Regions from separate parts of the Rugosimonospora acidiphila genome, predicted to be linked through region 2. Evidence: riboswitches for the same ligand, from Rfam matches in the RefSeq annotation. Region 2 holds a riboswitch; the other holds the start of a gene.
What was found. Region 2 has a riboswitch for cobalamin ahead of ABEA87_RS30975 (putative cobaltochelatase). Riboswitches for the same ligand answer to the same signal wherever they lie in the genome.
Positions count from the first base shown of each region.

Region 1: it holds a riboswitch for cobalamin, as region 2 does, so the genes downstream of both, nicT (Nickel transporter NicT) here and ABEA87_RS30975 (putative cobaltochelatase) in region 2, are expected to answer to the same signal.

Region 1 covers NZ_BAABJQ010000013.1:154,737-161,782, forward strand. Annotated here, with positions in the region: gene ABEA87_RS22220 (sialidase family protein) at 1-1,025, shown strand, start outside; gene ABEA87_RS22225 (sialidase family protein) at 1,173-2,402, shown strand; gene nicT (Nickel transporter NicT) at 2,506-3,642, opposite strand; cobalamin riboswitch at 3,655-3,843, opposite strand; gene ABEA87_RS22235 (YceI family protein) at 3,918-4,577, opposite strand; partial or broken gene ABEA87_RS22240 (phosphoglyceromutase) at 4,997-5,731, opposite strand; gene ABEA87_RS22245 (hypothetical protein) at 5,728-5,877, opposite strand; gene ABEA87_RS22250 (DoxX family membrane protein) at 5,874-6,419, opposite strand; gene ABEA87_RS22255 (low temperature requirement protein A) at 6,545-7,046, shown strand, end outside.
Region 2 covers NZ_BAABJQ010000024.1:21,252-28,297, reverse strand. Annotated here, with positions in the region: gene ABEA87_RS31000 (alpha/beta fold hydrolase) at 1-828, shown strand, start outside; gene ABEA87_RS30995 (class I SAM-dependent methyltransferase) at 902-1,537, opposite strand; gene ABEA87_RS30990 (SRPBCC family protein) at 1,621-2,079, shown strand; gene ABEA87_RS30985 (TetR/AcrR family transcriptional regulator) at 2,159-2,812, opposite strand; gene ABEA87_RS30980 (alpha/beta fold hydrolase) at 2,972-3,805, shown strand; cobalamin riboswitch at 4,094-4,268, shown strand; gene ABEA87_RS30975 (putative cobaltochelatase) at 4,330-6,366, shown strand; gene cobO (cob(I)yrinic acid a,c-diamide adenosyltransferase) at 6,366-6,980, shown strand; gene ABEA87_RS30965 (cobyrinate a,c-diamide synthase) at 6,974-7,046, shown strand, end outside.

The DNA.
Region 1 (7,046 bases), on a different contig from region 2:
GCACCCTGGTCGCGTTCGCGGAGGGCCGGATCGGTTCGTCCGCCGACTCCGGCAACATCGACGTGGTCTCGAAGCGGTCCACCGACGGCGGTTGCACGTGGGGTCCGCTGTCCGTGGTGGCGGATGCGGGCCCGGACACCGCCGGTAACCCCGCTCCGGTGGTGGACCCGGCGACCGGCAACATCGTGCTGGTCACCTGCTACAACGCGGGGAACGTGACGGCCGCGCAGATCCAGGCCGGTCAGGTGACCGCGGACCAGTCCCGGCGGGTGTTCGTGCAGACCAGCACGGACGACGGCGTGACCTTCTCCGCCCGCCGGGAAATCACCTCCGAGGTGAAGCTGCCGAACTGGCGCTGGTACGCCACCGGCCCGGGGCACGCCACCGTGCTGACCCAGGGCCCGCACAAGGGACGGTTGGTCGTGCCGGCCAACAACTCGGTTGCCCAGCCGGCGGGTTCGACCGACACCGGCGCTGAGGACAAATACTTCGGCGGCAACGACCTGTACAGCGACGACCACGGCGTGACGTGGCACATCGGGTACACCGACGTCACCACGGAGGGGTTCAGCAACCCGAACGAGAGCACCCTGACGCAGTTGACGGACGGGCGGGTGTACGTCAACAGCCGGGACCAGAACGGTACCGGTGCGGGCAACCGGCTGGACGGCTACTCGACCGACGGCGGCGCGACTCTGGTCAGCCCGCTGCACCCGCAGGACACCATCACCACCCCGGTGGTCGAGGGCAGCGTGCTGCAGGTGACCGGCCCGAACTCGGTGCTGCTCTACTCGGGTCCGGCCGACCCGACCCTGCGTGCGGTGATGGGGATCCGGTCGAGCACCAACGCCGGGGTGACCTGGTCGGCCCCGTACGACCTGACCGGCCTGCCGGCCGCGTACTCCGACCTGGTCCAGTTGGACAACAACACGGTCGGGGACCTGTACGAGACCGGTGAGACCAGCGCCAACGCGAACATCACGTTCACCCGGGTACCGGTGAAGGCCATCGTCGGCACACGCTGACCCGCTCGTGGTGTGCCGGGCGGCGTGACCCGTCGCCCGGTGCCCGTCGCCCGTTGCCTATCGCTGGGCGGGCGTTTCTTGAATCACCTGGGGCCTGTTCGCTCGGCCCAGTCCCGTACGCGTCCAACCGATTTGAAGGAGACTTCCATGCGATTCACCGCGACAAGGCCGCGGATCGTGGGTGGCGCCATCGCCGCCGCCGCGGTCCTGGCGGGCGGTTACCTGCTCGCCGCGCCCGACGGTCCGGCGACGGCCGCGCCGGCGAAGGCCGCCAAGTGCACCTCGTCGGTGCCCTTCGTCGCCGGTACCGAGGGCTACTCGAGCTTCCGCATCCCCGCCGTGGTGGCCACCAAGAAGGGCACCCTGGTCGCGTTCGCGGAGGGCCGGGTCGGTTCGTCCGCCGACTCCGGCAACATCGACGTCGTCGAGAAGCGCTCCAGCGACGGCGGCTGCACCTGGGGTCCGTTGTCCGTGGCCGCCGAGGCGGGCGACGACACCGCCGACAACCCCGCTCCGGTGGTGGACCCGGCCACCGGCAACATCGTGCTGCTCACCTGCTATAACGCGGCCTCCGTCACCGAGGCGCAGATCCTCGCCGGTCAGGTGACCGCCGATCAGACCCGGCGGGTGTTCGTGCAGACCAGCAAGGACGACGGGGTCACCTGGTCGGCCCGCCGGGAGATCACCAGCGAGGTGAAGCTGCCGAACTGGCGCTGGTACGCCACCGGTCCCGGGCACGCCACCGTGCTGACCCAGGGCCCGCACAAGGGGCGGCTCGTGGTGCCGGCCAACAACTCGGTCGCCCCGGCGGCCGGCTCCACCGACACCGGTGCGGAGAGCCAGTACTACGGCGGCAACGACTTCTACAGCGACGACCACGGCGCCACGTGGCACATCGGGTACACCGATGACACCACGGAGGGGTTCAGCAACCCGAACGAGAGCACCCTGACGCAGTTGACGGACGGGCGGGTGTACATCAACAGCCGGGACCAGAACGGTACCGGTGCGGGCAACCGGGTCGACGGCTACTCGACCGACGGCGGGGCGACTCTGGTCAGCCCGCTTCACCCGCAGGACACCATCACCACCCCGGTGGTCGAGGGCAGCGTGCTGCAGGTGACCGGCCCGAACTCGGTGCTGCTCTACTCCGGCCCGGCCGACCCGACCTTCCGCGCCGTGATGGGCATCCGGTCGAGCACCAACGCCGGGGTCACCTGGTCGGCCCCGTACGACCTGACCGGCCTGCCCGCCGCCTACTCCGACCTGGTCCAGTTGGACAACAACACGGTCGGGGACCTGTACGAGACCGGTGAGACCAACGCGAACGCGAACATCACGTTCACCCGGGTACCGGTGAAGGCCATCGTCGGCTAACACCGGCACGCCACAGCCAGCGGCACGCCACAGCCAACGGGTGCGGCACAGCCAGCGGTGCGCCCGGCCCCCATGCGGGGTCCGGCGCACCGCTGGCTCGCCGTCAGGCCAGTGGATTCGGGCCCGAGGGCTCGGGCTCGCCGGCCGGTGCCCGCCAGCGGTGCTCCACGCGGCCCACCTTCCAGTATCCGATGGCCACCGCCCACACGAGTACGAACAGGCCCACGATGATGAAGCCGACGTTGTTGAGGTCCAGCCCGGCTATCCAGTTGGTGGCCGGGTCGCGCCAGCGCAGCTGGTCGTGCAGCACTCCGACCAGTTCGATGGTGCCGATGAGCAGGGCCACCGCGACGGACAGCCCGGTGATGGTGAGGTTGTAATAGATTTTGCGAACCGGATTGGCGAAGGCCCAGCGGTAGGCGACGTTCATGAAGGCACCGTCGAGCGTGTCGAACAGGCTCATGCCGGCCGTGAACAGCAGCGGCAGCACCAGGATCGCGTACCAGGGCAGCCCGGCCGCGGCGCCGCTGCCGGCCAGTACCAGGAGGGTCACCTCGGTGGCCGTGTCGAATCCCACACCGAACAGCAGACCTATCGGGTACATCTGGGCCGGGTGGCGCACCGACCGCATCAGCGGGCGCAGCAGCCGGGCGACCAGCCCGCGCGCGTCGAGCGCGCCGTCCAGCGCGGTGGCGTCGTAGTCACCGGCGCGGGCGCGGCGGTACACCCGGGCGATGCCGACCAGCGCGATCAGGTTGAGGATGCCGATCAGGTAGAGGAACAGCCCGGACGCGCTGGTGCTGACCACGCCGAGGTCGGCCCGGGCGGCGGAGTTGTCATTGGTGAGGCCGGCCACGAACCGGGCGCCCGCCGCGATGCCGGTGGCGAGCAGCACCACCACGGTGGAGTGCCCGAGGGCGAACCAGAATCCGACGGACACCGTCCGCCTGCCGTCGGCCATCAGCTTGCGGGTGGTGTTGTCGATGGCGGCGATGTGGTCGGCGTCGAAGGCGTGCCGCATGCCCAGCGTGTAGGCGGTCACGCCGATGCCCAGACCGAACACCTTCGTGCCGATCTGCAGGTGCTTCGGGGTGACCAGCGTGGCCAGCACGGTCCACGCCACGAGGTTCATGACGGCGATGACCGCGAGCAGGATGACTATCTCGCGCCAGTCGCGCACGCGCTTGGACGGACGGAGAGACGGTTCAGCGGGCAGCCCCATGGCAACCTCTTCCAGCACCTCGTGGAGTAGGGCTCTTGCGTTGCCGTGGCCGGTCTCCTGGCTGACAGGTGTCGCATGCGACTCGCCGGCCCGCCTTCCCAGACTCGCGTCCAGTGGCTGCCGCGTCGCCGCGGCCGGGCCGGTGCATCCTGTTCACAGTGGCGAGGGCCGCTCCGGTTTCACACCGGATTCCCGAACACCACGGCGTCGACAGGCTATCGGTGGCACCGGGGCGGAGCAACGCACCGCCCCGGTGATCAACAACACGGGTGCCGGAATGTGATGAGTCCGCCTCAGGACTGGTGAATCGCCTCGCCCGCGATTTCGATGCGTACGGTCCGGCCGACCAGAACGCCGCCGCTTTCCAGCGCCACGTTCCAGATCAGTCCGTAGTCTTCCCGGTTGATTTCGGTAGTGGCGGTGAACCCGAAGATATTGTTGCCGTACGGGTCGGTCCGCGCCCCACCGAACTCCACCTGTAGCTGGGCCGGACGGGTGATTCCCTTGATAGTCAGTTCGCCGTCGAGCACGAACCGTCCAGTCGTCTGGCTGGGCTGCGGCGGCACGTGTTCACCCGGGGTGGCTCCGCGCTTGCGCAGGTAGGCCCAGTAGAAAATCGGGTCGTTGTTGCCCTGCCATTTGATGCCGGTGCTGCGGTAATCCAGCGTCGGATACTGACCGACATCGAGAAAGTCCGGGCTGACCAGGTGCGTGTCCCGCTCGGCGTGGCCGGTGCGGACGCTGGCCGCCCAGATGGTGGCGCTGACCGAGGACTGCAACGGATCCTCGGCGACGACAATCCGGGCGGTCGCCTCGGTGAACTCGCCGCGTACCGGACTGACCATCATGTGTCGGGCCAGAAATCCGATCCGCTTGTGCGCCTGATCGAGAAGATAGTTGCCAGGCGCCGGGATGGTTATGCCCTCCCAGGACCGTGTGGCGGAACCGGACATTGTCGTGCCTTCCCCGCGGAAACGCGTGCGTTACCGAGACATGTGTCGCTTGTGGCGGCCGTTGATCGGCACGCTGCGCACGCCGTTCTTTTCGACTCCGAACCGAAGCCTAACGCCCACCCACCTGGTGGCTTCGAGGTGAATGGGGCGTCGGGCGCGTCGCGCCGGGCGAATCGGAAAATCAGCGTGCCGAGGCAGCAGCCCGAGTCAACGGAAAAAGCCGAATTGTCGGCGGGAGTGGGAATGATTCGCCGCCGCCGTAACGTCGGCGAACCGTCGGTGAGGGTGACGCGAAGCCACCGCTGGCGAATTCGGCGCCGGGGCGGCGGCGGTCAGTGGCCGGCGTCGCCGGTGTCGAGCCCCTGCGCCGCCACGGCGGCGGGGTCGAGCCCCTGCGCCGCCACGGCGGCGGCGTCGAGCCCCTGCGCCGCCACGGCGGCGATGCCCTCGGCCGCCGCCCGCGGGTCGGCGTACCGCGCCGGTCCGGTCGGTCGCAGCGTGGCCTCGTCCAGGGTGTAGCGCAACGGCACGCCGGTGGGTACGTTGAGCCCGACGAAGTCGTCGTCGGACAGCCGGTCCATGTGCTTGATGAGCGCGCGCAGCGAGTTACCGTGCGCGCAGACCAGGACGGTGCGCCCGGCACGCAGGTCGGGGACTATCGCGTCGTGCCAGTACGGCAGCAACCGCGCGGTCACGTCCCGCAACGACTCGGTACGCGGCAGCTCACCCAGCAGGTCCGCGTAGCGCGGGTCGGACGCCTGGCTGAACTCGTCGTCGTCGGCCAGCGGCGGCGGGGCCACCTCGTATGATCGGCGCCACAGCATGAACTGCTCGTGGCCGTAGCGCTCCCGTACCGCCGTGCGCTCCCGGCCCTGCAGCGCGCCGTAGTGTCGCTCGTTGAGCCGCCAGGAGCGCCGCACCGGAATCCACGACCGGTCCGCCTCGTGCAGCGCGATGGCGGCCGTACGCACCGAGCGGCGCAGCACGGAGGTGTGCACCACGTCCGGGGGCGGCCCCTGCTCGCGGAGCAGTTCGCCGGCGCGCAGGCTCTGCCGCACCCCGGCGTCGGTCAGGTCGACGTCCACCCAGCCGGCGAACAGGTTCTTCGAGTTCCACTCGCTCTGGCCGTGGCGCAGCAGGATCAGGGTGGTCACGCGCGCCGGCCTCCGGCCGCCCGCGACTGGTCCGGGTCGTGGCGCGGCGCCAGACGCGCCGAGCCGCCCTGGTTGGCCAACTGGTCCGGGTCGTGGCGCGGCGCCAGACGCGCCGAGCCGGACTGGTTGGTCCTCGAGGTGCTCATCCGGTTGACGCGCATCGGCATCCCTCGTGATGCGACGGCCGCAGGGACCGTGACTTGTGGTGGCCGTTGCGGACGGCCCGCCGGTGGCCATGATAGTCACCGGCGCGCCGGGTGCTCTGGTCGCGGCGTGCGCGCCGGCTGCCCATCAGGTCGTCCAGCAGCAGGGTCAACCCGGCGCCGACCAGCCAGGAATCCTTGGCCAGCGGGATACCCTGCTGCGTCGGCCGGGGATTGCCCGGCTGGTGGGTGCCCGGCGTCGACCAGTACAGCCGCATCAGCCCGCCGCCGAACCCGCACAGTCCGGTGCCCACCAGCGCGGACGGGACCAGCGGCACGATCAGCGCGCCGCCGAGGGCGATCTCGGTCATGGCGAGCACCCGGGCGAACGTCGCGGGCCGCACGCGACCCAACGGGGGTACCGCCGCGGCGGCCATGCCGTGCATGCCCTCGGCGGCCTGCCCCTCGAGGTTCCACTTGGACAGCCCGGAATTCAGGAAGAAGGCGCCGATCGCGACGCGCAGGGGGAAATGGGACAGTCTCATAATCGCTCCGCTCTGCCGAATCCGCTCTGGGCCCGCCTACCCGCAACCAACCGGCCCACACCCGCCGCGCCCGCCTCAACCGCGCGGCAGGGCATGCCGGTGCCCGAACGGGGTACCGCCTGCCGATGGGCATGCCGCCGGGCGGGACGGGGGAGGGGACCGGCCGGGGCGGGCCCGAATTCGCCCCGCTGCGCAGCCGGGAGCAGCCCCTGCGCGCCAACTTCCTGGAACTGTTCTTCGACCTGGCGTACATCTTCGCCTTCGCCCAGCTCTCCGCGTACCTGGACGCGCACCTCGACTGGGCCGGCGCCGGGCGGACCCTGGTGCTGCTGTTGCCGCTGTGGTGGGTGTGGACGTTGACATCGTGGGCCGCGGACATGTTCGATCCGGACCGGGTGGCGATCCAGGGCCTGATCCTGCTGGCGATGACCGGGGTCCTGGTGATGGCGGTCGCCGTGCCCCACGCGTACGGCTCGACCCGCGCCGTCTTCGCCGGGGTGTACACCGCGACGCAGATCGGTACCACCGGCTACCTCGGCCTCGTGACGCGCCACTTCACGCTGCGGCGCCCCGCCGGGCGGGCGCTGCTCTGGAACTCCGCGACCACGTTGCCCTGGCTCGCCGGCA
Region 2 (7,046 bases):
GCGCTCGACGGAACCCTGCTGGCGTACGACCGGGTCGGCGAGGACGGCGACCCGCTGATCTGCCTGCCCGGCGGCCCCTTGCTGCCCCCGGAGTACCTCGGTGACCTGGGTGGGCTGGCGGCCTACCGGTCGTTGGTGCTGCCGCACCTAAGGGGGACCGGGAAGTCCGCGGTGCCGGCCGACCCGACCAGTTGCCGGTGTGATCGGCTGGTCGACGATGTCGAGGCGCTGCGCGCGCACCTGGGGCTGGGCCGGGTCGACCTGCTCGGGCACTCGGCCGGCGGCAGCCTGGCGGCGCTGTACACCCTGCGCTACCCGGATCGCGTCGGCCGGCTCGTGCTGGCCTGTTCCAGCCCGAGGGTGGTCGGGCTGCCGATCTCCGACGACGACCGCCGGCAGGTCATCGAGCCGCGCCGGGGCGAGCCCTGGTTCCCGGACGCCTACGCCGCGTTCGGCCGGGTCTGGTCGGGCGACCCCACGGACGCCGACTGGCAGGCGCTCACGCCGTTCACCTATGGCCGGTGGGACGCCGCGGCGCGGGCCCACGCGGCCGGGATGGATGCCGCGAGGAACGACGCGGTCGCGGCCCAGTACTACTCGGAGGGCGCGCTGGACCCGCCGGCCACCCGGGCCGCCCTGGCCGGTCTCGCGGTGCCGGTCCTGCTGGTCGCGGGCGAGTACGACCCGTCGCTGCCCCCGCATCGCGCGGCCGAGTACGTGGGAATGTTCGGTCGGGCGGAGTTGGCCGTGCTGCCGGGCGGCGGCCACTATCCCTGGCTCGACGACGCGCAGTGGTGGGTGCGGACCCTGACGGGGTTCCTGGACTGAGCGATCGCGCGGTGCCCGCCGAGCGATCGCGCGGGTGGCCCCCCAGCCGCACGTCCCGGGCCGCGCGGGCTCGCTAGTGCGAATCCGGGCGGCGCAGCGTCAGTGACTGGAACCAGTGGCCGCCGACGTCGACGGGGTGGAAGTCCAGGACGTCGAACCGCGCGCCGGTGGCAAAGCCGAGCAACTGCTCGTTGGTGCGCCAGGAGAAGAACCGCGGCGGCACGTGCTCGTCCCCGTCGATCGGGCCTTCGGCGCTCTCGTCCCCGCCGTACACCCCGATGAAGAACAGCCCACCGGGGCGCACGATCGCCCGGACCGCCGCCAGGACCGCGGGCAGGTCGTGATTGGGCACGTGTAGCAGGCAGTTCATCGCGTAGACCGCGTCAAACGAGCCGGCCGGGAAGTCCAGCCGCAAGAAGTCCATGACGTGGGCCTTGAGGCCCTTGGCTCGGCAGCGCTCGACCATCGCCGCCGAGAGGTCGGCCGCGACGACGGCGAGGCCCGCCTCGTGGAAGTAGACGCTGTCCTGCCCGGTACCGGCGCCGATCTCCAGCAACCGGCTGCCCGGCGCGAGTCGCTGCCCGAACGCCTGCCGTTCCGCCAGCTTCCACGGCTGCTTGTCGAGGCTGTCACGCCGGGCCGCACCCGCGTCGTACGCCTCGCGCAACGGGCCGAGGACCTCGTCGTACCGGGGAGTCATGCCCGTCATTATCGACAGACGTGGGCGAGCACGCACCCCACGGCCGCGCGTCCCGATGCGGTGGAAACCGGCCCGCGGTCCCCGTCTCGCCAGTGCCCGCCGCGGTGTTCGCGGTGCTGGCGGACCCGACGACCCATCCCGCGATCGACGGCACCGGCCGGGTTCAGGAATCCGTCGACCGGGCGCCGCTGATCGAGGTGGGGCAGATCTTCCGGATGAGCATGTATCACGCTGGCCCTCCAGGCGGTCACTACCAGGTGGTCAACAAGGTCCAGGTGTTCGACCCGCCGCGCGCCGTCGGCTGGCTGACGGGGCAGGAGAAGGGCGACGGCGACCTGGAGTTCGGCGGCTGGATCTGGCGCTACGACCTGGCGCCGCTCGGCCCGCCCGAGACCGAGGTCACGCTCACCTACGACTGGTCGGCGGTGCCGCAGTTCATCCGGGCGCGGGGCATCCGGTTTCCGCCGTTCGGCCCCGGGCATCTCAGAAACTCGCTGCGCCACCTGGCCAAGCTCACCGCACCGGCGGTCCCCGACCCGGACACCCGGTGATCGAGCGAGTCGTAGCTGTCGGTGATCCGGGCCCCGGATCGCCGCGCGCCGATGCCGCCCGTACCGGCGGCCCCGGACACTACGAGGCGGTACCCGTGGGGGCGGTGCTTGCGGGGGCGGTGCTTGCGGGGGCGGTGCGCGCGGATTCGGCGTCGGGGTCCCGCAGCGCCGCGTCGATCAGCACCTCGGCCGCCGCCCGTGCCTGCCGGGCCGCGTCGCTGGTTCCGGCGATCGCGGCCGTGGTCTGCGCTCCCTCGGCGAGGATCGCCAACTGCGCGGCGAGCGACGAGGACGCGCCGGCCTCGACCACGAGTTCGGTCAGCCGGGCCTGGAACTGCGCCTTGTGCGCGCGCACGATCTCGGCGATCCGGGGCGAGGTGGCGCCCAGTTCGCCGAACGAGTTGATGAACATGCAGCCCCGGAAGTCGTCCTGGTCGAACCAGCGGGCCAGCATGTCGTAGATGGCCACCAGGCGTTGCCGGGCGCCGCCCGCCCGGACCGCGTCCTCGACCAGGTCGTTCCACAGCCGGTGCCGGCCGTGCAGGACCTCCTCGACGATGGACTCCTTGGACGGGAACAGGCTGTAGAGCCGCTTGAGCGAGACGCCCGTCTCCGCGCGCAGCGCGTCCATGCCGACCGCCTGGATGCCCAGGGCGTAGTACAGCCGGTCCGCGGCCGCGAGGACCGCCGCGCGCACTGCCTCGTCGCCCGGTCTCCGATTCGCCTCGCTCACGGTTCGTCTCGCCTCGCTCACGTTCCGTCCCCGATTCGCGGTTGGTGACGCCTCTCACCCGACTGGTCCCGCTCCCGCCAGTGCGCCAAGAACGACCGTTCTCTACACTACCTCAAGGAGCGGAGAACGAGCGTTCTCTAGCGTTCAACGGAGGTTCAGATGCCTTTCATCACCGTCGGCTCGGAGAACAGCGCGAGCATCGACCTGTACTACGAGGACCACGGCCAGGGGCAGCCCGTCGTCCTTATCCACGGCTACCCGCTGGACGGGCACTCGTGGGAGAAGCAGAGCGCGGCGCTGCTGAAGGCCGGCTACCGGGTCATCACCTACGACCGCCGGGGCTTCGGCCGCTCCAGCCAACCCACCATCGGTTACGACTACGACACCTTCGCCGCCGACCTGAAGGTCGTGCTGGACACCCTCGACGTCACCGACGCCGTGCTGGTCGGCTTCTCCATGGGTACCGGCGAGGTCGGCCGCTACCTGGGCACCTACGGCTCGGGGCGGGTCGCCAAGGCGGCGTTCCTGGCCTCCCTGGAGCCGTTCCTGCTCAAGACCGGCGACAACCCGACCGGCGTGCCGCAGGAGGTCTTCGACGGCATCATCGCCGCCGCCACGGCCGACCGGTACGCCTGGTTCACCCAGTTCTACAAGAACTTCTACAACACCGACGAGAACCTCGGCACCCGGCTGTCCGAGGAGGCGCTGCGCAACAGCTGGAACGTGGCGGCCGGGGCGTCCTGGTACGCGTCGTCCGAGGTGGTGCCGACCTGGCTGGAGGACTTCCGGGCGGACATCAAGAAGATCGACGTACCGGCGCTGATCCTGCACGGCACGGCGGACAACATCCTGCCGATCGACGCGACCGCGCGCCCGTTCCACCAGGCGCTGCCGCAGGCGGAGTACGTCGAGATCGACGGCGCCCCGCACGGCCTGCTCTGGACGCACGCCGACGAGGTCAACAAGGCCCTGCTCGCCTTCCTCGCCAAGTAACCGAGCCTCGCGAAGTAACCGAGCCTCGCGAAGTAACCGAGCCTCGCCAAGTAACCGAGCCGGGTAAGCGACTGGTCTGGTCGCCGGACGCGCCGGCCAGGCCGGTCCCGAACGCTCACGTCCCGGCACCGGGCGGCCAAGCCGCCCGGTGCCGTCGCACCGGCACCGCGACGGGCCTCAACCGCGAGATTTCACGGCAGCGGGATCGGCGTGGAGGGGACCGGCGGGCCGGGCGCCGCCGAGGTGGCCTGAGACGTGCGCCGCGTTGACGCGCGGCCCGCGATCGGGCAGCATGCCTGATGGAGCGGCAGTGGAGGAACTCGGTGAGATTCCGAGGCGGTCCCGCCACTGTCACCGGGAAGCGACTCTCCACTCGTGGTCACGACGGCGCAAGCGGTTGGAAGGCCGGGGAGAAGCGACGATCCGGGAGCCAGGACACTCCGGCCGCTCGTGTCGTTTCACCGTATCGCGGGCGTGGACACCCGCGGAGGGAGCTTGAGCGTGACCGTGCGCGTGAGCGGGTTTTGATCCCGCCGTACCCGTTCTCCGCCGTCGTCGGGATGTCCGATCTGAGCCTCGCGCTGCTGCTCAACGCCGTCTCGCCGGCGATCGGCGGGGTGCTGGTGCGCGGCGAGAAGGGCACCGCCAAGTCCACCATGGTCCGGGCGCTGGCCGGCCTGCTGCCCGAGGTGGACACCGTGGCCGGCTGCCGGTTCGGCTGTGACCCGGCCCGTCCGGAGGCGCAGTGCCCGGACGGCCCGCACGATCCGGCCACCCCGTCGGCGCGCCGTCGCGCCGCCCTCGTCGAGCTGCCGGTCGGTGCCACCGAGGACCGCCTGGTCGGCGCACTGGACCTGCAGCGCGCGCTGACCGAGGGCGTCAAGGCGTACGAGCCGGGCCTGCTCGCCGCCGCGCACCGGGGGGTGCTCTACGTCGACGAGGTCAACCTGCTCCCCGATCACCTGGTGGACCTGCTGCTGGACGCCGCCGCCATGGGCCGCGCGTACGTGGAGCGGGACGGCGTCTCGGTGCGCCACCCGGCCCGCTTCCTGCTGGTCGGCACCATGAACCCGGAGGAGGGCGAGCTGCGCCCGCAGCTGCTGGACCGCTTCGGTCTGGCCGTGGACGTGGCCGCGCCCCGGGATCCGGGACAGCGCGCCGAGGTGGTGCGCCGCCGGCTGGCCTACGACGCGGACCCGCAGGGCTTCGGCGAGCGCTGGGGCCAGTCCGAGGCGGAGCTGGCCGCCCGGATCGAGGCGGCCCGCGAACGGCTGTCCATTGTGGAGCTGCCCGACGCCGAGCTGCGCCGCATCGCGCATGTATGCGCGGCGTTCGAGGTGGACGGGATGCGCGCCGACATCGTCGTGGCCCGCACCGCCACGGCGCTGGCCGCCTGGGCCGGCCGGCCGGCGGTCAACGAGCAGGACGTACGGGACGCGGTGCGGCTGGCGCTGCCGCATCGCCGCCGCCGCGACCCGTTCGACGAGCCGGGGCTGTCCGAACAGGCGCTGGACGACGCCATGCGCGACGCGGCCGACGCGGCCGATGGGCCGGATGGACCGCAGCCGCCCGACGACGACCCGGGCGGCCCGGGCTCCGGCGGCGGCCCCGACAACGGCCCGGACGACAACGGCCCGCGGGGCAGCGGCCCGCAGGATGGTGGCCGACAGGACAGCGGCCCGCAGGATGGCGGCCCGGACGGTTCGGGGGGTGCCCCGGAGGGCGACGGCCCGGCGCCGAAGAGCGCCGCCGGTGCCGGCACTCAGGTGTCCTCGGCCGACCAGCCGTACCGGGCCCGGCTGCTGGCCGTGCCCGGCACCGGGGCGGGCTCGCCGCAGGGTCGGCGCTCCACCGCGTACACCCGATCCGGCCGGGTCGTCTCCGCCCGCCCGCCCGGCCCGCACACCACCGGCCTGCACCTGGCCGCGACCCTGCTCGCGGCGGCACCGCACCAGGCCGCCCGCGGCCGCACCGGCCCGCTCGTGCTGCGCGCCGAAGACCTGCGGGCCAGCGTGCGCAAGGGCCGGGAGGCCAACCTCGTGCTGTTCGTGGTCGACGCGTCCGGGTCGATGGCGGCCCGGCAGCGCATGCGCGCGGTCAAGGGCGCGGTGCTGTCCCTGCTGCGCGACGCCTACCAGCGCCGGGACAAGGTGGGTCTGGTCACCTTCCGGGGCGAGGCGGCCGAGGTCGCCCTGCCGCCCACCGGTAGCCACGACATCGGCGCGGCACGGCTGCGCGAGCTGCCCACCGGCGGGCGTACCCCGTTGGCCGCCGGGCTGACCACCGCGGCCCGGGTGCTCGCCTCGGCGCGCCGGCGCGACCCGCACCGCCGCCCGCTGCTGATCCTGGTCACCGACGGCCGGGCCACGGCCGGCCCGGATCCGGTGTCGGTGACCCCGGCCCTGTCGGGTACGGCCTGCGTCGTGGTGGACTGCGAGTCCGGCCCGGTACGCCTGGGCCTGGCCGCCCGGCTGGCCGGCGCGCTGTCGGCCCGGTACCTGCGCCTGGACCAGCTGTCCGCCGACGGCCTGCGCGCCGTCGCCACGGGAAGCGCGGCCTGATGCCGCAGGGGAAGGTCGAGCGGGTACCCGACGACGGGCTCACCACCCGGCAGCGACGGCGAGCGCCGGTGCTGGCCGTGCACACCGGTGCCGGTAAGGGCAAGTCCACCGCCGCGTTCGGGATGGCGCTGCGCGCCTGGAGCGCCGGCTGGCCGATCGTGGTGTTCCAGTTCGTAAAGAGTCCTAAGTGGAGGGTCGGTGAGGAGTCCGCGCTGCGCGCGCTCGGCGAGCGCCACGCCGCGACCGGGCAGGGCGCGCCGGTCACCTGGCACAAGATGGGCGAGGGTTGGTCCTGGCTGGCGCGCCCCGGCGACGAGCGCGACCACGCCGCGGAGGCGGCCGAGGGCTGGGCGCAGGTCAAGCGGGACCTCGCCGCGCAGCGGTACCGGTTCTACGTGCTCGACGAGTTCACCTACCCGATGAAATGGGGCTGGGTGGACGTCGCCGACGTGGTCACGACCCTGGCCGACCGGCCGGGCAGCCAGCACGTGGTGGTCACCGGCCGGTACGCCGCGCCGGAACTGGTCGAGGCGGCCGACCTGGTCACCGAGATGAGCAAGGTGAAGCACCCGATGGACGCCGGGCGCAAAGGGCAGCAGGGCATCGAATGGTGACCCTGCCGCGCATCGTGGTGGCCGCGCCCGCGTCCGGACACGGCAAGACCACGGTCGCCACCGGCC